DNA from 2 places in the Absicoccus intestinalis genome. Region 1 is predicted to be linked to the other one. Evidence: a T-box and tRNA genes for the amino acid it is inferred to sense, from the RefSeq annotation. Region 1 holds a T-box; the other holds one or more tRNA genes.

What was found. The T-box of region 1 lies ahead of metG (methionine--tRNA ligase). A T-box ahead of a tRNA ligase gene usually reads a tRNA of that ligase, here a tRNA-Met.
Region 2: it has a tRNA-Met gene. The T-box ahead of metG (methionine--tRNA ligase) is inferred to sense a tRNA for this amino acid. The anticodon was not compared.

The regions. Positions count from the first base shown of each region.
Region 1 covers NZ_JALBUS010000010.1:53,654-65,799, forward strand. Annotated here, with positions in the region: gene MOZ64_RS07520 (2-hydroxyacyl-CoA dehydratase) at 1-818, opposite strand, end outside; gene MOZ64_RS07525 (acyl-CoA dehydratase activase) at 820-3,738, opposite strand; gene metK (methionine adenosyltransferase) at 3,835-4,926, opposite strand; gene MOZ64_RS07535 (hypothetical protein) at 5,153-5,338, opposite strand; gene metG (methionine--tRNA ligase) at 5,335-7,248, opposite strand; T-box leader at 7,280-7,479, opposite strand; gene MOZ64_RS07545 (PHP domain-containing protein) at 7,516-9,069, opposite strand; gene MOZ64_RS07550 (hypothetical protein) at 9,138-10,778, opposite strand; gene MOZ64_RS07555 (glycogen/starch/alpha-glucan phosphorylase) at 10,862-12,146, opposite strand, start outside.
Region 2 covers NZ_JALBUS010000002.1:66,789-78,934, reverse strand. Annotated here, with positions in the region: gene MOZ64_RS01550 (cation-translocating P-type ATPase) at 1-1,805, opposite strand, end outside; tRNA gene MOZ64_RS01545 (tRNA-Arg) at 2,068-2,144, shown strand; tRNA gene MOZ64_RS01540 (tRNA-Pro) at 2,160-2,236, shown strand; tRNA gene MOZ64_RS01535 (tRNA-Met) at 2,254-2,330, shown strand; tRNA gene MOZ64_RS01530 (tRNA-Ile) at 2,343-2,419, shown strand; tRNA gene MOZ64_RS01525 (tRNA-Ser) at 2,440-2,530, shown strand; tRNA gene MOZ64_RS01520 (tRNA-Met) at 2,541-2,617, shown strand; tRNA gene MOZ64_RS01515 (tRNA-Phe) at 2,621-2,696, shown strand; gene MOZ64_RS01510 (hypothetical protein) at 2,895-3,083, shown strand; gene MOZ64_RS01505 (MFS transporter) at 3,427-4,695, shown strand; gene buk (butyrate kinase) at 4,784-5,890, shown strand; gene MOZ64_RS01495 (phosphate acyltransferase) at 5,906-6,910, shown strand; gene MOZ64_RS01490 (alpha/beta hydrolase) at 6,961-7,896, shown strand; gene MOZ64_RS01485 (4'-phosphopantetheinyl transferase family protein) at 7,911-8,501, shown strand; gene MOZ64_RS01480 (acyl carrier protein) at 8,653-8,892, shown strand; gene MOZ64_RS01475 (thiolase family protein) at 8,904-10,193, shown strand; gene MOZ64_RS01470 (Zn-ribbon domain-containing OB-fold protein) at 10,204-10,641, shown strand; gene MOZ64_RS01465 (ThuA domain-containing protein) at 10,646-11,476, shown strand; gene MOZ64_RS01460 (BglG family transcription antiterminator) at 11,742-12,146, opposite strand, start outside.

The DNA.
Region 1 (12,146 bases):
TGCATATGATAATAGTTATAATCAATGATTCCATTTTCAATAGAATACAACGCAAAATCCATCACGCCGGATAAAACCGGTTCAAATCCCTCTTGCATCAAATAATCTTCCAGATGTTGATTGCCTAATGGCGAATACTTCATATAGATTTCGCCCACGATGCCAACCCGAATTTTTTTATCCGTCGTACGTTCTACGGTTTTCATACGATCGATCATGATCTTATAGATTCGTTTGGATTTGCGATAATCCCCCGTTTCAAAAGAACCCATCAATTCATCGACAATCTCGTCAATGACTCGTTCCGTCTGTCCCGGATGTACTTCATAAGGCTGTACTTGATTTTTTAACCACATCAATGCATCCCCATATAAAGCACCATACACAACACGCAAGATCAATGGCAGTGTAAAATCGATCCCACTATCTTTTTCCAAACCGGACATATTCGCAGAAATAACGGGAATATAGTCCCAACCTTCTTGTTCCAAGGCTTTTCGAAGTAAAGATAAATAGTTGCTGGCACGACATCCACCACCCGTTTGGGTAATGGCTAAAGCCACATGATTCAAATCATATTTCCCGCTTTTTAAGGCATCGATCATTTGACCAATGACCAATAAGGCCGGATAACACATATCATTATGTACATGAGCCAATCCTTGTTGACGAATATTGTCATTATCGGTCTCTAAGACTTCCAAATGATAGCCATTCATCTCAAAAACAGGTTTTAGAAACTTAAAATGAATGGGTAACATACTAGGGACAAGGATCAAATGATCCTTTTTCATATCCGAGGTAAACTTCGTATACATATTAAGCTCCTTTCTCTGCTTTTTCTTCAATAGCCCCTTTTAAAGAACGCAAACGAATACGGACCGCACCTAAATTATCCACTTCATCGATTTTGATCTGCGTATAGAACTTATCCGCTGATTTAAGAATGGATTTGACCTCATCGGTCGTTACGGCATCCAGTCCGCATCCAAAACTTACCAATTGCACTAAGTGCATATCCTCGTTTTCACAAACATAATGAGCAGCCTGATACAAACGGGCATGATATGTCCATTGATTCAATACATTGGTTGGATGTGGTGCTTGTTCCGGTACGGATTCTTCTGAAACAACCACAAAACCCAATTGTGTCAATAATTGATTGATCTGATGATTGATCAATGGATCCAAATGATACGGACGACCACACAAAACAACAATGGGATACTGATTCTTTCGAGCAAAATCAACAAGTTCATTATGCTTGATATGTAGCTCATACATAAATTCATTATAGGCATTGACACCCGCATGCAACGCAATTTTAATATCTTTTTTCTTAAAAGAAATACCTGCTTTTTCAAAATGCACTTGAATGGCTTGAATAAATTTCTTTTCATCATCAAAAGATAAGAAAGGGGAAATAAATTTTGTATCACCCAGATCCATATTATTTTGAATGACTTGTGGATAGTAAGCCACAATAGGACAATTGTAATGATTATCACCCAAATTTTCATCCACATTGTAGGTCATACAAGGATAGAAAATCGTATCCAAATGATAATTCAATAGTTGCTGGATATGACCATGCGTGACTTTCGCTGGGAAACAAGCCGTATCCGATGGAATGGTTTGTTGTCCCAATTGATAGGTTTCTAAAGTACTTGGCAAAGACCAAATAACTTGATAGCCCAAAGAATCAAAGAATTGAGACCAGAAAGGCATCAAATCATAGTTATTCAAGACCAAAGGCATCCCAATCTTCTTCTTATGTTTGTACTTAGTCCGCACCTTTTGAAGCATGGCCATTTTGATCTTATACATATCCGGCAATTCCACTTCGGCTTTATTTAATTTCAATGGACGCTCACATTTATTACCTGCAATCAAACGCGAGCCATCCGAGAAGGTATTGATCGTCAATGCGCAATGGTTCGTACAAAGATCACAAGCCCGACTTTCCGAAGTATGACGGAAAGTATCCAGTTCCTTGGCCGTCAAAATAGCACTTGGTGTACGATGTAACTTTTGTGCATACAAAGCAGCACCATAAGCCCCCATCAAATGAGCAATGCTTGGACGAATGACATTGTATCCTAATTCTTGTTCAAAAGAACGCAATACCGCATCATTTTGGAATGTTCCGCCTTGAACAACAATATGTTTTCCAATCTCGTTTTTGTTTCGCGTACGAATAACTTTATATAAGGCATTACGAACCACTGATCGACACAAACCCGCCGAAATATCTTCAACCGTCGCCCCATTTTTTTGCGCTTGTTTGACACCACTATTCATAAAGACCGTACAACGCGTACCAAGATCAACGGGATGTTTGGCTTTTAATCCCAATTTCGCAAAAGTCTTAGAATCATAGCCTAAGGAATTCGCAAAGGTTTCAATAAAGGATCCACACCCCGAAGAACAAGCCTCATTTAAGATAATATCATCGATATGGCCATCACGAATCTTGAAACATTTAATGTCTTGTCCACCAATATCCAAAATATAATCCACATCAGGATTGAATGTCTTGGCAGCGGTATAATGCGCCAAGGTTTCAACCACACCCCCATCCAAATGGAAGGCATGGCGCATCAATTCTTCCCCATATCCGGTCGCATATGCACCATAGATACGAATATCTGGATTAGTCTTATAGATTTGTTTCAAATCCGCTAATACCACATCCAATGGATTTCCTTTATTGGATGAATACGAATCATATAGGATCTCTCCGGATTCACCAATCAATGCCAATTTGGTGGTTGTCGAACCACTATCGATTCCTAAATACGCTTTATCCGTATACGTAGCTAAATCCCCATATTTCGCATCATGACTTTGGTGACGTTTCTTAAATGCTTCATAATCGGCTTCGGTTTCGAACAATGGTTCGGATTCAGACATTTCCATTGGAGCCGAAACCGCATCCGTAAGAATTTTCTCGAGTTCTTCTCGTGTATAGGTTTTATCAGCGCAAAGAGCTGTTCCTAAAGCCACATAATGAATGGCCGTATCGGGACAATTGATTTGATCATCCGTTAAATGCAACGTTTCTTGAAAACGATCACGCAAACCCGAAAGGAAGTATAAAGGGCCCCCTAAAAATAAGATATTACCCTCAATCTTATGGCCTTGTGCCAAAGATGTCACGGTTTGTCCGACAACCGCTTGAAAGATGCTCGCACAGAGATCGCTTTTCGCAACACCTTGATTGATCAGTGGTTGAATATCACTTTTCGCAAATACACCACAACGCGATGCGATCGGATAGATACGATGATATTGAAGACTCGCTTCATTCATTTCTTCCAAACTCATATTGAGCAATTGCGCCATCTGATCAATAAAAGCACCCGTACCTCCAGCACATTGAGAATTCATTCGTTGTTCGATGCTTCCTTTAAAAAATAAGATCTTGGCATCTTCTCCACCCAATTCAATGGCACAATCCGTTTCTGGATATAATTTCTTGGTGGCCATAGCGGATGCGAATACTTCTTGGACAAAAGGTAAACCGGCCATTTCACTCAAACCAATGGCACCGGAACCACTGATTGCAAATGTGAATGGTTCCTGGGTATATTTTCGTAATTCAATTAATTTATCTAAGGCCTTCTGACGTACTTGCGCTTTATGTCGTTCATAGCTACGATACATGATTTCATTGTTTTCATTCAAAACAACAGCTTTGATCGTCGTACTGCCAATGTCAAATCCAATTCGATACATCGTTGCACCTCCACGTATTTTTTGATTATACTCGCTTTTTTCACTTTTTAACATTCAAATACTCAAAGTGGAAAAAAAGACATCGTTGGATGTCTTTTATTTCAATTCTTTAACTTGTTCCCAAGGGAAAGCAGGATCACCAAAGTGTCCATAACAAGCGGTTTTCTTATAAATAGGGCGACGAAGATCCAATTCATCAATGATATGACCCACGCGGAAATCAAAATTCTTTTTGATGATGTCTAAAATTTCTTCATCCGAATATTTTCCCGTTCCAAATGTATCAATATTTAAAGATACAGGATCGGCTTTCCCAATGGCATAAGCCACTTCCACTTCTGCTTTGTGGGCTAAACCACTGGCAACCACTGATTTGGCAACATAACGAGAATAATAAGCAGCACTACGATCCACTTTGGTTGGATCTTTACTGGAGAAACATCCACCACCAATGTGTCCCTTTCCACCATAGGTATCACAAACAATTTTACGTCCGGTCGTTCCACTATCACCAAAAGAACCACCCACAACAAAACTTCCCGATGGATTGATCAAATATTTGGTGTTTTCATCTAACATTTCTGGATCAATGGAAGGTTCGATCACTTCTTTTACGACCAAATCTTTGATTTGATCTTGTGTCACATCGGCACTATGTTGCGTAGAAACTACGATCGTATCAATTCGTTTTGGTACGTCATTTTCATATTGAACCGAGACTTGGGTCTTACCATCTGGACCTAAGACATCTGGATGTTGACGACGTACTTTGGTCAATTGACGGGCTAATTTATGCGCCAAATAAATGGGCAAAGGCATATATTCATCGCTTTCATCACAAGCATAACCAAACATGATACCTTGGTCACCAGCGCCAATTTCATCCCCATTGACCGCATTATGGATTTCTGGTGATTGTTGGTTCACGACCACATGGACATGATATTCTTCTGTATATCCAATTTCACGAATGGTATCCAAAGCAATCTTGGCATAATCCAAATTGGCTTTGGTGTTCGCTTCGCCATAAATCAATACAAAATCGTCTTTGATCGTACATTCAACGGCCATATTGGAATAGGGATCTTGTGCAAGTGCTGCATCGACGATCGAATCGGCAACTAAATCACAAATTTTGTCCGGATGACCTTCGGTCACACTTTCACTAGTAAAGATGTAGTTTTTCATTTTTCCTCCTCATATAAAAAAACATACTCGTAAGAAGTATGGTTTTCGCATATACTTCTTATCGGATCTAGTTGGACCACCTTATTTGCCTCTTACAAACAGGTTGGTGCGGGATCTCAGAGCTAGGCCTCTACTCCGACTCTTGATAATGCATATCCTATTTAAACATGATTCATTTCTTTTGACAACTAGACAGTTTGACCTATTTAACTAAAAAAGCGAAAGATCATTCGTCTTTCGCTTTCTGTATGATTTTCGCAAGAAACCAAGTTCGGATCAAGCCATATGCCAATACAACCAAGCCAATCCATACCAGTTCATCATGATCGAGAAAAAATCCAACCAGCCCAATCACAAGACCAAGACCCGCTAGTTGTAGCTGTTGAAATAAAGCTTTTTGTTCCCGTGTCATGAAACTTTTGTGCCATTTGGCATCGGTTGATCGACACTTAAAATCGATAAATGCTTCTTATCCGCTGCACAAAGGATCATACCATTGGATTCGACTCCACGTAATTTGACTGGTTTTAAGTTGGTCACAACGATTACCTGTTTACCAACCAGATCCTCTGGCTGATAATATTTGGCAATTCCACTCACAATTTGCCGTGTCTCATTGCCCAAATCAATTTGTTCAACCAGCAATCGATCCGCTTTTGGATGTTTTTCACACGAAACAATCGTTCCTACTTTTAATTCCACTTTCGCAAAATCGTCCACTTCGATCTTTGGTTCTTCCACCTTTTTTGTTTCTTTGACTGGTTTTTGGGCAAAGAACTTCTTTTCATCGATTCGCGCAAACAATGGCTGCATCTTGGAAATCACTTGATGATCTGTTTCCAATTGACCAAAAGTGGCTAAGGAATCAAAATCGCGTTGTTGTGTTTGTAGCGCATCCAAGATCTTTTGACTAGTTTCTGGTAAGAAACTCGACAACAAGACACCACTGAAACGGATACTTTCCAATAAGTTATAGATAACAGTGGCTAATCGATCTTGTTTAGCGGGATCTTTGGCTAAGACCCAAGGTTCTGTCTGGTCGATATATTTATTGGTTCGACGCAATAAAGTAAAGATTTCATCTAAAGCATCACCAACATGGAAATCATCCATCTTTTTGGTGACTTTAGCTAAGGTATTTTCGGCCAATTCGATCAATTCTTGATCCACCGGTTCAGAAACACCTGGATTGGTGATTTGTCCATCAAAATATTTATTTGACATCGCAATCGTACGAGATACTAAGTTACCTAAAATATTGGCCAAATCACTATTGATACGTTCAACGACCAAAGGCCACGTAATGGTGCCATCTTGGGCAAATGGCATTTCATGTAAACAATAATAACGTACCGCATCAACGCCAAAGGCATCCACAAGATCCTCGGCATAAATCACATTTCCTTTGGACTTGGACATTTTGTCCTCGCCAATCAACAACCAAGGATGACCAAACACTTTCTTTGGCAGAGGCAGATCCAACGCCATTAAGAAGATTGGCCAATAAATCGTATGGAAACGCAAGATGTCTTTACCAATGATATGTGTGCCTGGCCAAAATTTTTTAAACTTTTCTGGTTGCTTGTCTAAATAAGGATCATATCCCAGAGTTGTAATGTAGTTGAACAAAGCATCGATCCATACATAGATCACGTGTTTTGGATCAAAATCGACCGGAATGCCCCAAGTGAAAGAAGTACGAGATACACATAGATCTTGTAGACCAGGACGCAAGAAGTTATTCAACATTTCATTTCGACGGGACTCGGGTTGAATAAAATCGGGATGCTCTTCAATATATTTGATCAATCGTGGTGCATATTTCTGCATATTGAAAAAGTAAGCTTCTTCTTTGGCCTTCTCGACCTTACGTCCGCAATCCGGACAACAACCATCGACAAGTTGGGATTCGGTCCAGAATGATTCACAAGGCGTACAATACCAACCTTCATATTCTCCTTTATAGATATCACCTTGTTCATACAATTTCTTAAATACTTTTTGAACAATTTTTTCATGATCTTTGTTGGTTGTACGCACAAAATAATCATAGCTTACATTCATCAAATCCCAGTTAGCTTGAATTTGGCCCGCTACTTGATCCACAAATTCTTGTGGCGTAATGCCTGCTTCTTTGGCTTTTTCTTCAATTTTTATACCATGTTCATCCGTACCGGTTTGAAAATATACATCATATCCTTCGGCTCGTTTATATCGTGCAATCGCATCGGATAAAATAATTTCATAGGTATTGCCGATATGTGGACGACCCGATGTATAGGCAATCGCCGTTGTTAGATAATAAGGTCCTTTCTTTTCCATATCTCATTCCTCCTTAAAAAAAGAGCTTTCATCCAAGGACGAAAGCTCGTGGTACCACCTTAGTTCATGTATCAAAGATACACCTCAAACCCGTAACGAGGGTCACGTTCCTTACTCACCATTCATAAGGAAAGCTCCAAGTCCATTTTCCATACTTCCATTTATTCTTTTTCACCAAACAAGAACTCTCTACAAAATTTCCATATGTACTCTACTTTTCATCGCTTTGTATCATTATACGGCAACTCATACAAACTCTCAACTCTTTTACTTGAGCGCTTCCGATAAGATTCGTACCAGTGGCCATGCTTTTTCTGGACAGCAACAATGTCCCATTTTATATTTTGCACGTGTTGGACCATGGAAATCCGATCCACAAGTCACAAACGCACTGTGTTTTTTTACAATTCGCAATAAGGAAGTCATCGTTGCTTGTCGAATACGTGGTGAAAAACATTCAATACCATCAATTCCCAGTTCCATCATCGCTTCAATGTCTTCATCCGGAATATGATCCATATTCCAACTCGATAAGATGGCGATACCGCCTGCATCATGAATGGCCTTTACCATGTCTTCTAACGCTGGATAATTGGCAGAAACGTAACAAGGACCACCTTTGCCAAACACATCCCGGGTAAAACGACGACGGGCCTGTGTTTCATTTTTGGATGTTTCCAAATATTTTTTCACAAAGGACAATTCACGAACACGTTGATTATGGAAAACCATCTTCGTGATATCCTGTGCTGTGATCGTTTGGAAACGTGAAGTCTGCATCAATGATTCGACATCGATGTGGATACCACAGAAATCTTCAAATTTTTTCGTACGCTCAATGGAGACTTGTTTTTCTCGCATAAGCGAATTTCGTTCGATCTCATCAAAAATATCCTTGGTCCAATCAATGTAGTAACCCAAGATACGAACGCGATGGCCATGCCATTGGGTATCAATTTCAACACCCGGAATATATTGAATATTATACATAGGTGCAAATCGAACCGCCGCTGCATTGGCACGGGCACAGTTATGATCCGTGATGGAAATGACTTCCATATGCAGTTGATAAGCTTGTTTGAATAAGTCTTCTACATCATAATACCCATCATCACTATAGTTGGATCGCAAATGAAGATCAATGGGAGAAACCAGATCGGCAGAAATCGAAGGAGAAGGTGTGGGTTGTTTTACCACTTTGACCGGTTCTTCAATAAAGGCTTCTGTTTCTTCTTCCAATTCCTCCGACATCGGTGGTTCATGAACAGGCATGGTCTTAAACAACAAGTCGGCCAGCGTTTGTTGGTGTGGTGTTGCACAAACACAGATTGCATTGATGCCCCACCAACCAAGCATACCAAGGACTTGGAAAAAATAACCAATGACCATCAGTGGGATCCCAAACCCAATGGCTTGTCGTAGGATCAAAAATAAACCAGAAACTTCGCGTTTATTTTTGTCTACTAATTTCAAGTTGGTATAGACATAACCAAAAGATTGTCCATGGGTATAGGCGGTAAAAATACCTAATCCTAAAATACTGGTCACAAATAGCAAAGCATACATTAAATAAAAGAGTAAATCAAAAAAGTTTGGTGGAATCAAACCACATAAAATCAACAAAAATTCAATGACCCATATATAAACAGGGAGCAAACAGATGTTCAAATCAATCAAAAACGCAAAAAGATGAGATACAAAATCCGCATGTTTTCGTGTTAAAAATTCTGCTTGTTTGTATCCACCATGTTTATATGCTTTCGATTTGGCTAAAAAATAGGTACGAGACAAATCGATCTTATCGTTATTTCTATCGCTCATCAGTCAAAAACCTTTCTTGTCCTATTATACAAAAAGAAAAACCCACATTCAATCATGTGGGTCAAAAGCTATTCACTTTTTATCTTCTTACGAACGGAAATCATACCAATGATGGCCATGCCACATAATACTGTATAAGATACATATTGACTCGCTACCGCAGTATTGACATTTGTCGGTACATCCATCGCTTTGGCTTCATTATAAAGCTTGGTATAGGTCTTCTGGATACGTTTGGTCAAGATCGAATTCACTTGAATTTTTTCGGAGGCACTCAAACGATCCCATGCTGATTTGGAACTTAAGATGCGTTGATAATTGGTATAATTGGCACGCTCATAAACAACACCTGTGGAACTGGTCAAATAGGTATTCACAAATGCCTGTGCCGTTGTGGAAGCACTTGTTTTCTCTTTGATCACAACGTTAAATGCTTGTTCAGAAATATTCGTTGCCGTTGGTGTAGTGGTTGTTGGTGTGACCTTTTGTGTTGTGGTTGATAAAGATGTACTTGTTTGCGCTTGGACCACGACTGGTTCGATCACTTTTTCAGAAGCAATTGTATATGGTGAAAAGGCACTCGTTGAAATGGTCACTTCTGTCGCATTATCACTCGTACCGACACTTTTTACATCACCATCACCAGAATCATGAATAACCGATACATTGGTTCCGGCATCAAATTGGTCCGTCGATAATTTGACTTCTACCGCTTTGCGAGGCTCGACCTCTTTGCCATCTTTCCAAAAGGAAATATCAACACTGATGGCTTGATCCACATTCTCACCTAAGACAGCTTTCGCATCGGCCAATGCCGATTGTGTATCCAAAGGAATAACGACCATTTGGGTTCCTTGCTCAAACGCCCCCGCTTGTGCATATACCGTCACTTTGACATGGTTTGCACAACCGGTAAATACCACGGTTTGCGTATTCAACAAAGGCTGGGTATTTTCAACGACCGTTGCTTGTTCATCTTGTTTTGTTGCGGTGTTCTCTTCTTGTTTGGTTGAAGAAGATGGATTCGTTGCCGCATTGGAACGGTTTTCCGTTTCATTCGAACGATTGGTCTCTGGTTGTGAATCCGTCGTTGTTTCTTGCGAAGACGATGCACTCGGTTGTGAAGTTCCTTCACTTGTTGGTGTACTCGATAACGAAGTCGTTTCGTTTGATGGCGAATGGGTTTGCGTAGTTGATTGCGACAAAGCTTCGTTCGAAGTCAAATGAGTTGGTGTACTCGATGGCGAGGATGTTTCTTTCGATGTTGACAAATTTTCTTGCGTCGCTTCTTCTTCCTGCTTTTTCTTTTCGGCTTCTTGTTGTGCTTTGATTGCTGCATCCTTATCCTTCGCTGCTTTCAACAAAGAATCATACGTTGGATACGCATTTTCCGTATTCTTTTTGATCAATGCATCGATGGCTTCTTTTTTGGTATCATCCTTAGCCAATTCCTGATAGGTTGTTTCACTATCAAGGATCGTCTGATAGTTCGTATCATCCACAGCCTTAAAGGCTTCATAAACGGTTTTATTGTCCACTATTTTTTTATTGCTTAAACAATACTTTATAAAATCTTCTGGAGTTTCGATCTTTACTTCTGTGATTGGTGTTGTGCTTGTGCTTTCCGCATGAATGGGCATTGCCATTGGAATTATCATCGAAGATGAAATCAATACGGAAGCCATGGCCTGTTTTAATGAAAACTTCATGATCACCCTCCTATCACTCATTACCATATTCTACCCTAAAAATCCATAGACGTCTAGCAAATAAAAAAAGGAGCCGGAGCTCCTTAGAATGTAACTTTGTCCAAGTTCCAGATTTGGGTTGCATACTCTTCAATGGTACGATCACTTGAGAAATAACCCGATTTCGCAATGTTGATCAACATCGTACGGGCCCAATTATTGGTATCGCGATAACGCGCTTCCACATGATTTTGCGCTTGGGAATAAGCCCCAAAATCAGCCAATACAAAGAATTCATCCCCTTGCGTCAAGATATCGTTATAGATCAAACGGAATGCATCTGGATCCTTTGTCCAATATCCATTACGTAAAGAATCAATGACCCGGCGAATCTCATCGTGTGTACGATAATAATCCCAAGAATGATAGGCTTGTTCGTGTTTTAAATGGTTGATATCTTCAACATGTAAACCGAAGATTTCCGCATTTTCTTCTCCTACTTGATCAACGATCTCTACATTGGCACCATCTAAAGTTCCCAATGTCAACGCTCCATTCATCATGTATTTCATATTTCCCGTACCACTTGCTTCTTTACCAGCGGTAGAAATTTGTTCTGAAACATCGGCTGCAGGAATCAAGATTTCGGCAACGGATACAGAATAGTTAGGAATAAAGACAACCTTCAAGAATTCATTGGTTTCTGGATCGTTGTTTACACGATCCGCTACAATGTTGATCAATTTAATAATTTCTTTCGCTAAATAATAACTTGGTGCCGCTTTTGCCGAGAAGAAGAACGTTCTCGGATAAATACGATAATTTGGATCCTCTTTCATATGCATGTATACATTCATGACATTAAAGATATTCAATAATTGTCGTTTGTATGCATGTAAACGTTTGGACTGACAATCAAAAATGGAATCGACATTGATATCAATATTCATTGTCTTCTTGACATAATCGGCCAAAATTTGTTTGCGTTGTTTCTTCACATCCATGAATTTTTGTTGAAGAATTGGATCTTCTACATAAGGCATTAAATCTTGTAATTTTTCTGGATCTGTTTTAAAGGCATCACCAATGGTATCTTCCAACAAACTAGTTAATTGTGGGTTGCAATACATCAACCAACGACGATGCGTAATTCCATTGGTCTTGTTGTTGAAAAGATTTGGTTCAATGGTCGCAAAATCTTTAAATACATCATCCACCAAGATTTGGGAATGCAGTTTCGCAACACCATTGACACTATGACTACCAACAATGGCTAAGTTGGCCATATGAACTTGTCCTTCACGCAATACCGCAACATTTGGATAAATGGCACATAAACCAAGATGATCCACTTCAAACTTCCAACGACGATCAATTTCTTCAATGATC
Region 2 (12,146 bases), on a different contig from region 1:
ATACGAATTTTGTTTTCAGGAGAAACGCGCGCATAGACGGAAATCTTTTCGATGTTTTGATCCAATTCCGCCTCACTCATCGCATCCAATTCTAGACCCGTTACGGCCATATCTCCGTCTTCAAAGATACCAATACGACGAGCAATAGCCGTTGCCGTTACTTTATGATCCCCTGTGATCATAACTGTTCGAATGCCAGCTTTTTTTGCTTGTGCAACGGCCATTACGGATTCTTCACGAGGTGGATCCATTTCGGAAATCAAACCTAGGAATGTAAAACCATATTCGGTATCTTTGGAAAGTGATTCATCGTCTTCTTTATAAGCAAAGGCAAGTACACGTAGTCCGGATGCGGAAAAAGCTTGATTCTTGGCAAGGATCTTTTCTTTTTTTTCGGGTGTCATGGGATGAATGCCATCATCCAAACGAATGGATTGACAACGATCGAGTAAAACATCCACAGCTCCTTTGGTCAAAATGGTAGAAACACCATGGATCTTATATTTTGTGCTCATCAGTTTACGATCTGAATCAAATGGAACTTCTTCCATTCGATCTAAGGCATCACGTAACTGACTTTCCGTCAATGAAATGGTGTCTTCATCAATTTGAATACCAGGTACTTTTCGATACATTTCCAATAAAGCATATTCGGTTGGATCACCGATTCCTTTACCATCGACTAGGGAGGAATCGTTGTTCAATACCGCATCATAAAGAAGATAACGATGCAATTGATTATGAAGATCGAGCGTATCCGCTGTATAGGTTTGATCACCTACATATATATCTTCCACTGTCATTTTATTTTGGGTCAAAGTTCCTGTTTTATCGGAGCAAATGACCGATACGGATCCCAACGATTCAACCGCAGCTAAGTTCTTGATGATCGCATTCTCTTTGGCCATTCGTTGTGTTCCCATGGCTTGTACGATCGTAACGATCGAACTTAAAGCCTCAGGAATCGCAGCAACTGCCAAGGCTACCGCAAACAATAAAGAATCCATCAATGGTTGGCCACGCAATATTTGCATACCAAAGATCACGACACAGATGATCATGATCACAATGGCTAGTTTAGAAGAAAAGTCATCCAAAGTGATTTGTAGTGGTGTACGCTTTTCTTTGGTGGCATTCATCAAGGAAGCAATTTTACCAATTTCAGTTTCCATGCCGGTGCCAGTCACTAGGATCGTGGCGCGTCCATAAGTGACCAACGATCCCGAATAGACCATATTTAAGCGATCACCAAGAGGGACTTCATGATCAAATGCAACATCGGCTTTGTCCACATTGGTGGATTCACCCGTCAAGCTCGATTCATTCACTTGAAGGGAATGAATATCTAGGATACGTCCATCGGCTACGACCATATCACCGGCTTCAATGGTCATGACATCACCTGGTACGACTTGTTCCGATGGAATTTCAATCATTTGGCCATCGCGAAAGACTTTTGCGGTTGGTGAAGATAAGGATTTGAGGGAAGCCAGTGATTTTTCTGCTTTGATATGTTGGATCGTACCAAGTACAGCATTTAATATAAGGACGACCAAAATGACAAGGGTACTTTCAATATCGCCCATACAAGCAGAAATCAGAGCAGCCACGATCAAAATGATGACCATGAGATCTTTAAATTGTGAGATAAAGACCTGAAAGGTTGTTTGTTTCTTTGATTCTTCTAAGACATTCGGACCATATTGTTGATAACGTAAAGTAGCCTCATCAGCGGATAAGCCTTGTGGCCCGGAATTGAGATCTTTTTCTATTTGTGCTTTTTTTTCTAAGTAATAGTCTTTCATATGCGATACCTCCCGAATAAAAAAGTGAGACCATTGTATATCAAAAAAGATATACAATAGTCTCACCATTTAAACTTACAGCGGAAATAAATTTCGTGGTTGACGCCATAAGTGCATATTTGCCGGTTACTCCCTATTACATGAACATTGAAACATAATTTAAAATGGATTTCAATAAAAAAAGTTTTTTTAAAAAATGTTTGCATTCAGTAAAAGGCTATGTTATATTATTAAGGCACTGATAAGTGTAAAAAATAAATATGCGCCCATAGCTCAATTGGATAGAGCGTTTGACTACGGATCAAAAGGTTGCGGGTTCGACTCCTACTGGGCGCGCCATTTTTTAATGAGTATCGGGACGTAGCACAGCTTGGTAGTGCACTTGATTTGGGATCAAGGGGTCACAGGTTCAAATCCTGCCGTCCCGACCATTTCTTTAAACTTTTTTGGCTGGGTAGCTTAGTTGGCTAGAGCATCCGGTTCATACCCGGAAGGTCGTGAGTTCGAGTCTCACCTCAGCCACCAACGAGTTGAATTGGACCCTTAGCTCAGTTGGTCAGAGCATCCGGCTCATAACCGGCGGGTCGTAGGTTCGAGTCCTACAGGGTCCACCAATATACAAAAGAATCTCCTTGGAGAAGTACCCAAGTGGTTGAAGGGTCCGGTCTTGAAAACCGGTAGGTCGTTCGCGCGGCGCCTGGGTTCGAATCCCAGCTTCTCCGCCATTTGTCACATCGCGGGATAGAGCAGTCTGGTAGCTCGTCGGGCTCATAACCCGGAGGTCGTTGGTTCAAATCCTTCTCCCGCAACCATGTGGTCTCATAGCTCAGTCGGTAGAGCAAAGGACTGAAAATCCTTGTGTCGCTGGTTCGATTCCGGCTGAGACCACCATTCATCAGAGATTGTCCCTAGATTCGTCTGGGGACTTTTTTTATGATTCATATCGATATAATGCATTGACCTTGTTTCCAACTAGAAATGAGGTTTTTTGATATATAAATGTTACTGGTATATATTAAAAGAAATCAATCACATCAGATGGAATGATGCTTTTTCTTATATTAGATGAAAAAGGGGAAATATGGATAAATGATCACATTAGAAAGCATTACTAAAAAATTAGGTTTCGATCCATCAAATGAAAAAGAAGCAAGAGATTATTTGAATAAGCATTGCCCTATGTCTACAGATGCAAATCCTAGCCCTTGGAAAAAATTAGATCTTGAAGAATTTGATTGGCTGGAAGAGCATCATATGGTTGATTGGATTGGAAAATAAAACACCAAATTTAAAAAGCACGATCTAAGTAATGAGGTTGTGCTTTTATTATGCCCTGAGCACGGTATATAAAAGATTTTCAAATAAATGAATTCTATCACAATGCGTATGATGATGGATGTCCACTGTAAAATACAGATGAGAGTTACAGAAAATCAACATGTAAAGTAATTGCAAACACCAAGATTAACAATTTAGAAAATATACTCAAAAAATTTCCTTTAAAAAGAGGAAATTTAGAAAATGAAAACGATTTCATTACTAATTATGATAAAAGCGTAAAGGATAACAAACAGAGAAGGCGGCCATAAAAGTTTGGAATACTTAAAACAGGAGAAGGATAATGGAAAACACAAAAGTTAAGAAAAAAGGGTATGGAAAAGGCTGGGCGTTGATCATTTATGCATTCCTTGCATACTTTACCGCTACAGCAGTGGGTAGTGCCATGAACTCTGCATCTGGAATTTTAGCCGGATTACGTGGATGGAGTGCTACATTTTTGATCAGTTTGATTTCTTTGGGAAGTCTAGGAAATATCGTTGCTGGATTTGTTTTTGGTAAATTATCCGTAAAACATTCAGCTAAGAAATTAAGTTTAATTTGCTTCGTTATTTATTTAGTTGCAATGCTTGGACTAGGTGTAACTACAAACTTAGGGATGTTTGCGGTATGTTTAGTATTTGCGAATGCTATTTCTTGTGCGATTGGATATCAATTGTCACCAGTCATTATTGCAAAATGGTTCCCTAAGAAAAAAGGTATTTTGATGGGAATTGTTACCATGGGTATTCCTTTATGTTCTGGTATTGCTGCTATGATTTATAATGCAGGTTATAAATCTATGGGACCTCTTGGTGGATTCCTTCCATTTATGGCAATTGCAGCTGTTGCAGCTATTATTTTAATTCTATTCATTTCTGATGATCCAAAAGATAAAGGATTTACACCGGATAATGGTGAATTTAGAGAAGTGGATGAAGAGAAAAAAGAGGGTACTAAAAAGGATAGTATTTGGACAACGAAAAAATTATTAACAACACCTCAAGTTTGGGTACATGGTATTACACTCGGCATACAATTATTATTTGCGAGTGGATTGATGGTCCAATTGTATCCAAGACTTCTTGAAATTGGGTTCGATGAACGTACTGCAGGTATGATGATGTTAGCATCTGGTTTATTGGCTTTACCTGGTTCTTATATTTCTGGATTAATTGATCAAAAAATTGGTGCCCGTAAAGCCGCTTGTACTACATATGTAATTGGTGCTTTAGCAATGGTATTAAACTTAGCCGGAAATGTGGTTTGTGTTTGGTTATCTTTAGCATGTATCGGAGTCGTTGTTGGTGGTGCTGCTAACTGGCCTGCTTCCTTATGTATTGAAGAATTTGGTGATAGTTTTGCGAATGGTTATGGAATTATTCAACCTATTATTCAAATTGTTGGTGCTATAGGACCTGCATTCTTCGCAATGATTGCGGGGAAAACAGGAAGCTATCGTATTCCTTACATTAGTGGAGCGATCTTGATGATTATTGGTTTAATTTGCTTCGTATTCTTAGCAAAACCTAATTTTGTAAAAGAAGAAGAAGCAAAATATCAAAATCAATAAGAGCTTTTTAAAACAGAATTGAAAATGAATAGGAGGAACATTATATATTCTGTTCCTCCTATATTTTCAGAAAGAATGAGGAGAATGTATGAAATCATATAAAATTTTTACAATTAATCCTGGTTCTACATCGACAAAAATAGCCCTTTTTCAAGATGATAAAGAATTATTTTCAAAAAATGTGAGCCATGATGCGAATAAATTAGCCGAATATAAAACCATTTCCGATCAATTTGAGTATCGTAAAGAAACAATTGATACTTTATTAGAAGAAAACAATATTTCATTAAACGATGTGGATGCTTTTGTTGGACGTGGTGGAGGACTACTCTCCATGGATGGGGGAACGTATGAAATTGATGACTTAGTTTTAGATCATGCTTCTCGTGGAGCCAATGGTGTACAACATCCAGCGATACTAGGACCTCAACTGGCTTATGAATATGCGAAAGAAATAAATGTTCCTTCTTTTGTGGTCAATCCTCCAGATGTGGATGAGTTACAAGATTTAGCGCGGATGACAGGTATTAAAGGAGTTTATCGAACCATTCATCTTCATGCTTTAAATTTAAAAGAAACAGCCATACGCCACGCAGAGTCTATGAGCAGAAAATATGAAGAATGTAACTTTATAGTATGTCATATTGGTGGAGGCATTTCGATTTCTGCACATCGTCAAGGAAAAATGATAGACGGCTTTGACATTGTCGGTGGAGAAGGCCCGATGGCTCCGACTCGTTGTGGAGAAATTGGTGTTGCCGAATTATTAAAATATTGTGAAGGAAAAGATTTAAAAGAAGTTCGTCAATTGTGTACAAAAAGTGGTGGATTTGTCAGTCACCTAGGCATTTCAGATGCTTTAGAAGTTAGCAATCGAGCAAAAAATGGGGATGCATATGCAGAAATGTTATGGAATACAATGATTTATCAAATTGAGAAATGTATTGGCTCTATGGCAACCGTGTTACATGGAAATGTAGATGGCATCTTGCTTGGCGGTGGAATGGTGTATAACGAAGATCTCGTTTCACAAATTAAGGATACTTGCCAGTGGATTGCACCTGTTAGTGCATATCCTGGCGAATTTGAAATGGAAGCGATGGCTGCAGGTGCTATTCGAGTATTAAGTGGCAAAGAAACAGTGAAAAAATATACAGGACAACGTAAGTTTAAAGGATTTGCCTTTGTGAAATAGAAAGGAATCAAAAAAATGAGTGTTTTAGATACAATTTATGAAGAAGCAAAATTAAATCCTCAAAGAGTGGCTTTTCCGGAAGCATGTAATGAGAAGATGTTACAAGCCGCTTATGAAACGGGAAAAGAAGGCTATATTTATCCTATTCTTGTAGGAAATGAAAGTGAAATTCGTGCTTTATGTAAAGAAAAACAATATGACACAGAAGTTTTTACCATCATTGATATTCACGATGAAGACTATCGTAAAAAATTAATTCAAGCATATATTCAATTGCCAACGGCTTTATTAAAGGAAAAAGCATTGAATCGAAGAATGGAAAATCCATTATATTTTGCGATGATCATGGAAGCCGTTGAAGAAGCGGATGTTACTTTTGCGGGAATCGATAATACAACGGGGGAAGTGTTATTAGCTGGCCAAACTTTTATCGGATTACAACCTGGCATCAGTACCATTTCAAGTATTGGACTTTGTGATATTCCAGGATACAAGGGCAGTGAAGGTTCTTTATTAGCTGTGGGAGATAGTGCCGTTTGTACAAATCCGACGGCTGAACAATTAGCAGATATAGCGATTTCAGCGTGTGATACAGTAAAAAGCTTATTAGATTGGCAACCACGATGCGCCATGATCAGCTATTCAACTCTAGGTAGTGGACAAGGAGAACTGATTGACAAAGTTGTTGAAGCTTTGCATATTGCGCAAGAAAAGCGCCCAGATTTAGCTATTGATGGTGAATTCCAATTGGATGCAGCCATACGTCCAGAGGTAGCTGCCAAAAAAGTGAATCGCGAAAGCAAAGTAGCAGGAAAAGCAAATGTATTGATATGGCCTGATTTGAATGTAGGAAATACAGCCGTTAAATTAATTCAAACTTTTGGTCATGCGAATGCATATGGACCTATGTTGCAAGGATTTAATAAAGTGGTTTGTGATTGTTCAAGAGGTGCACCTGTTTCTGAAATTAAAGGGAATGTTGTCATTAGTGCTGTTCGTGCAGCAGGCAGTAAACAATAAGTATATTGGGTTTCATAATTTTTATGAAACCTATATTTTAGGTGAATGCAATGAACCGATTTATAGAAATGTTAAAAGAACTCTTTGAAGATGGAGAAAAGAAACGTTTAGAAAATTATGATCAATCTATTACCAATCGAAAAGACATCATTCGTTATGAAAATATTGAATATGGTGAAGATTCGATATGGAATACATTGGATGTGTATCGATGCCAGTCTTTAGAAGGTAAAGTTTTACCTGTTCTTGTGAATGTACATGGTGGCGGTTGGATTTATGGTGATAAAAAAGGGTATCGATATTATTGTGAAGCATTGGCAGATAAAGGATATGTTGTGGTCAATGTCAATTATCATCTTGTCGATAGTGCTTATTTTCCAAAACCTATGGAAGATTTAAATGAGGCGATGAATTGGATTTATGAAAATGGTCAAAACTATTTGATGGATATTGATCATATATTTGCACTTGGGGATTCTGCAGGCGCTCATATTTTAGGGGCTTATGCCTGTGCTTGTAGTAATGCGGAGTATGCTAAATTGTTTTCTTTTTCTTTTATAAAGCAACCTTTTGAAGCCATTGCCTTAAATTGTGGTGTTTATTTTACGCATATTAATGAAAAGAAAACCGATTTTGTGCGTATGTTGGCTTTAAATTATTTAAATCTGGAGAATATCGAAAAAGTAAAAATAAGTGATGAACGACAAAGTGAATATGCTAGTAAGATAGATCGTTTTGAATTTATAAAGTATATTAACAATGACTATCCAGATACATTTGTGATGAGTGCTCAATATGACTTTGTACGGATACATAGTGCTTCTTTAGCTTCTAAATTGACGCAAGAGGGAATCAATATGGAATATCGAATGTATAGCTCAAAAACCCATAAATTAGAGCACGTTTTTCATACCGATTTAAATTTACCAGAAGCACTGCTATGCAATGAAGAAGAAATACGTTTCTTTAAAAATCATACTTTATAGAGGGAGAGCCTTTCATGAAAAAAGGAAGGATAATTATAGCCAATGTTAACGATATTATTCGAGATAAAGACGAAATCGTATCACAAATTGCTCCGATGTATATTCAAAAATATCGTTCTCTTTCTTTGCTGAAAGAAAAAAATCAAGAATTGGCAGCTGGGTATTTGTTGAAAAAATATTTGGGCATAAATAAAGATAATCAAATTCTATGTAACAAATATGGGAAGCCTTATCTTTCTTCAGGGAATGTTGCTTTTAATTTATCTCATAGTGAAGAGTACGTTGTATTGGCTATAGCAGATCGCGAAGTGGGTGTGGATATTGAAAAAATCAGAAAATATCATGAAGCAACCGTAAAAAAAGTATTCAACGATGATCAAAAAGAAATGTTGGAACAATTACCAGTAAGTAAAAAAGATTCAAAATTTACAGAAATATGGACCAAAATGGAAAGTATTTTGAAGTTAGAAGGAACAGGCTTTACGGATCGATGGCCAGAAATTGATTATAGTGCCTATTGTGTGCAAACAATTCAATGGAATTCTTATTTTATTAGTGTTGCGACTAGAGAAGCTGTCTCGTTTGCATTCGAAATTGCAAAATAATTGTCCTATTCATAAACATTTTTCCGTTTCAATGCGGAAATTTGGGATGTGAAAGCGGTTATATATTTATATATGATAGGAATATCAAAGGATATCAAACAAAATGGCCGCAAATATTTTGTTTGTACACAGTTCGTTAGGAGGAAAATTTATGACAAGAGAAGAAGTAATTGCGAAAATGATCGAATATGCCGCTATGGCATTTAATGTGGATGCATCCAAAATTAATGAAAATACGGATATTGCCAAAGAATTAGGTGTTGCTTCTACGCAACGTGTGGCAATGAGCGCATCGATTGAAAATGATTTTGATGTAATGATTCCAGTCGCTAGATTTGGAAATTATAAAACAATTGGTGATTTAGCCGATTATGTTATGGAAGAAATGTAAGAGGAAAAAATATGGTACACAATGTAAAAGTTGGAAAAAACATGCGAAGTGTTTCCATTGTGGGTGTTGGAGCTACTCCATTTTTTAATGGTATTACAAACCCTCAATATAAAGGATTAACAAATGGTGAATTATTTGGATATGCTGCTTTGGATGCAATGAAAGATGCACATGTTGAACCTAGAGATGTTCAATATTTCTTTCATGGATCAGCCAATCCACATGTTTTAAATGGTTGTATTACACCAAACCTTCAAGTTGCTGATTGGTTTGGAATGAGAGGTAAAGGATCGATTTCTCATTCTGAAGGATGCTGTACTGGATATATCGCACTGGAGGAAGCAGTCTTTGCAGTCGCTAGTGGTGCGTATGACGTTGTTTTAACAGGATGTTCGGAACAAGGTACAGGCATGCCGGATGGAAATACTCCCGATCATATGCGTACAGCGCTAACAACCGAGGTATTGTTCCCAGATCTGGATTCAATCTTTGATCGTGCTTATGGCCGTTATCTTGGTGGTGGACCAGGAATGAATCATGATGATTGGATCAACTATTATGCAAAAGAAAACAATTTAACAGCCGATCAAATTGATGATGTATTAAATCATCAAGCATACCATTTCAGACGTGCAGCTGAGCTTTGTCCAAGAGCAATTCGCAGAACTCCTTATGATAAACTAGCAAAAGATGCAGGATATGATGATGTTTGGGAATATATGAAATCTCCTCATAATCCAAAAATGACTCAATATTTAAGAACATCTTCTGATTCATGTGTAGCTGATGGAGCTGCTTGTTGTATTGTTGTTCCTACAGAAATTGCTTATCAATTTACGGATAAACCAATTGAAGTATTGGCTACGGGTGCTTCTGTTTTGGATGCAATTGTCCCTCATCTAGAGAAGAAAGCAACCGCTGAAGCAGCGCGACAAGCCTATGAAGCAACAGGCTTAACACCAGATGATATTGATCTAGTATTTGTAAATGACTTCATTGGATCTAGTGCATTCTTAGCTGCAGAAGAAATTGGCTATCTGCCAAAGGGCGAAGGATGGAAATATGCGTTGGATGGACGGCTTGCCTATGACGGAGATAAACCAGTCAACACAAATGGTGGACGTACATCTTATGGACATGCTTTTGCGGCATCTGGTATGGCGGATGTATTTGAAGCAGTTACACAAATGCGTGGTGAAGCTGGCGAACGTCAAGTAAAGAAAATGCCTAAACATGTATTCTTACGTGGATTTGGTGGTGCACAAAATGTTCGTGCAACAATTTTAAGAGCAAATTTCTAAGGAGGACCCCATGGATCAAAATAGAATCAGTACAGAAGAATTCTGGAATCCAGAACATGTTGTCGAAAAATTCTGGAATGGCTTAAAAGAAGGAAAAATTTACGCTAAAAAATGTAAAGAATGTGGTGCAATAGAATTTCCACCACATCATGCTTGCAATGCTTGTGGATATCACGAAACAGAATGGACAGAGTTAACGGGAAAAGGAGAACTTATTACCTTTGTATTCACAGGTGCTTTAAATGCACGTCTTGAATTGGAAGACAAAGGTGAAAAATACGTTTGTGGTGAAGTAAAACTAGATGGTGGACCTGCCATTAACGCCGTTATTTTAGGTATCAATAAGAAAAAAGCACGTGAATTGGATGGCAAGCTTCCCGTTCGTGTACGCCCTGTATTTTACGATATGGGAAGATATACAACATTATTTTTCGAATTAGATGAGTAAGCTTATGGATAAAATACAAGTTTTATTAGTTACCGGCCTTTTGACAGCCGAACATCAAGGAAGAAAAATCACACAACGTTTACGTGAACTCCTCGAAGCAACGGGGCGTTTCGAGGTCAATATTGTTGAAGAATTCCGCAATATCACACCCGCTTATTTGGAACCTTATGATGTTTTATTTATCGATTATGATGGAAAGAAATGGCCAACGGATCATGCACGAAGATTTGGAGAACAAAGTGAAGCGGCAGTCTATGATTTCGTTAGTCAAGGTAAAGGTATTGTTTTTTATCACTCCTCGATTTGGGTGGATCCAGATTGGCCAGATGAATGGCGCAAACTTTTAGGTGGTTATTGTGCTATGGATCAAGGATGCAGACGTTGTCCAAAGGATGATCATTTTGTGGAAACCATGGATGAAAATCATCCAATCACAAAAGGAATTGATAAAAAATGGATGAATGTATTTGATGATTTATTCACCCAATTAATTATTCATCCTGAAGCAAAAATCCATGTTTTGGCTTCGATTTATGATGATATTGAGAATTATCGAGTTCCTGGATTTCCGCCAAAACATCATCCAGTCGACATTCCGGATGGCAAGCTAGAAAATATGCCTGGTGTGAATCAATATACACCAGTGATTTGGACCAATGAATATGGTAAAGGCCGTGTTTTTGTGACATCAATTGGACATTGGGAGGCTTTAGACCGTTTTAACTTTATTACCATGTTAGTTCGTGGTACTGAATGGGCTGCAACTGGAGAAGTAACTTTAGACAAACCAGATCGTTCTGGCGATAATCGTTTAAAATTATTTCCATATTATTAATATAAAAAATTCCTCCATAATTATTAATATTCAAACATTCCTCCATGTTGAATTGATTGTGTCTAGCTGATAAATTTAATAATAAAACAAAAATTCACCAGAAACAGATCTGGTGAATTTTTAATATTGTTTTGTCTAAGCTTTAGTACGCGTATGGATAAAAAAGGTAGGGACCTTTTTAAAATAAAATCAGATAATTCATTATTCGAATTGAAATGTCACTAGATTTTTTAGCGAATGATAGAGCCCGCAAATAGGGACTCCATTATAGGACAAATATTTTTTGAAAGTAGTTCATGAATTCATCTTTGGTTTTCAAGAAACGAGATTCATTAGCATCGAAATGATTTTCAAAGAAATCCCTTAGGAACAAGAATTTTAAACTTTGATCTTCTTTTGCGGTATATAAGAAAATAATCATTCGAATTTTTTTGTCGTTGATCTTAACACGATGCTTTAAAGTAACAACTTCAATTTTTGTTTGCTTAGCAGGGATTGAAGAATAAACAATAGAATATACAGGTCGTGTGGCAAAGCTGATAATTTGTTCACGTTGTAAAACATCTTCTAAAAAGGATTGATCAATAAGGCCTTCTTGTATATTTTTACTCATCATCTTTTTTATTAGTCGAATATAATTGGATTCTTGCATGTTTTCATACCAAATTGC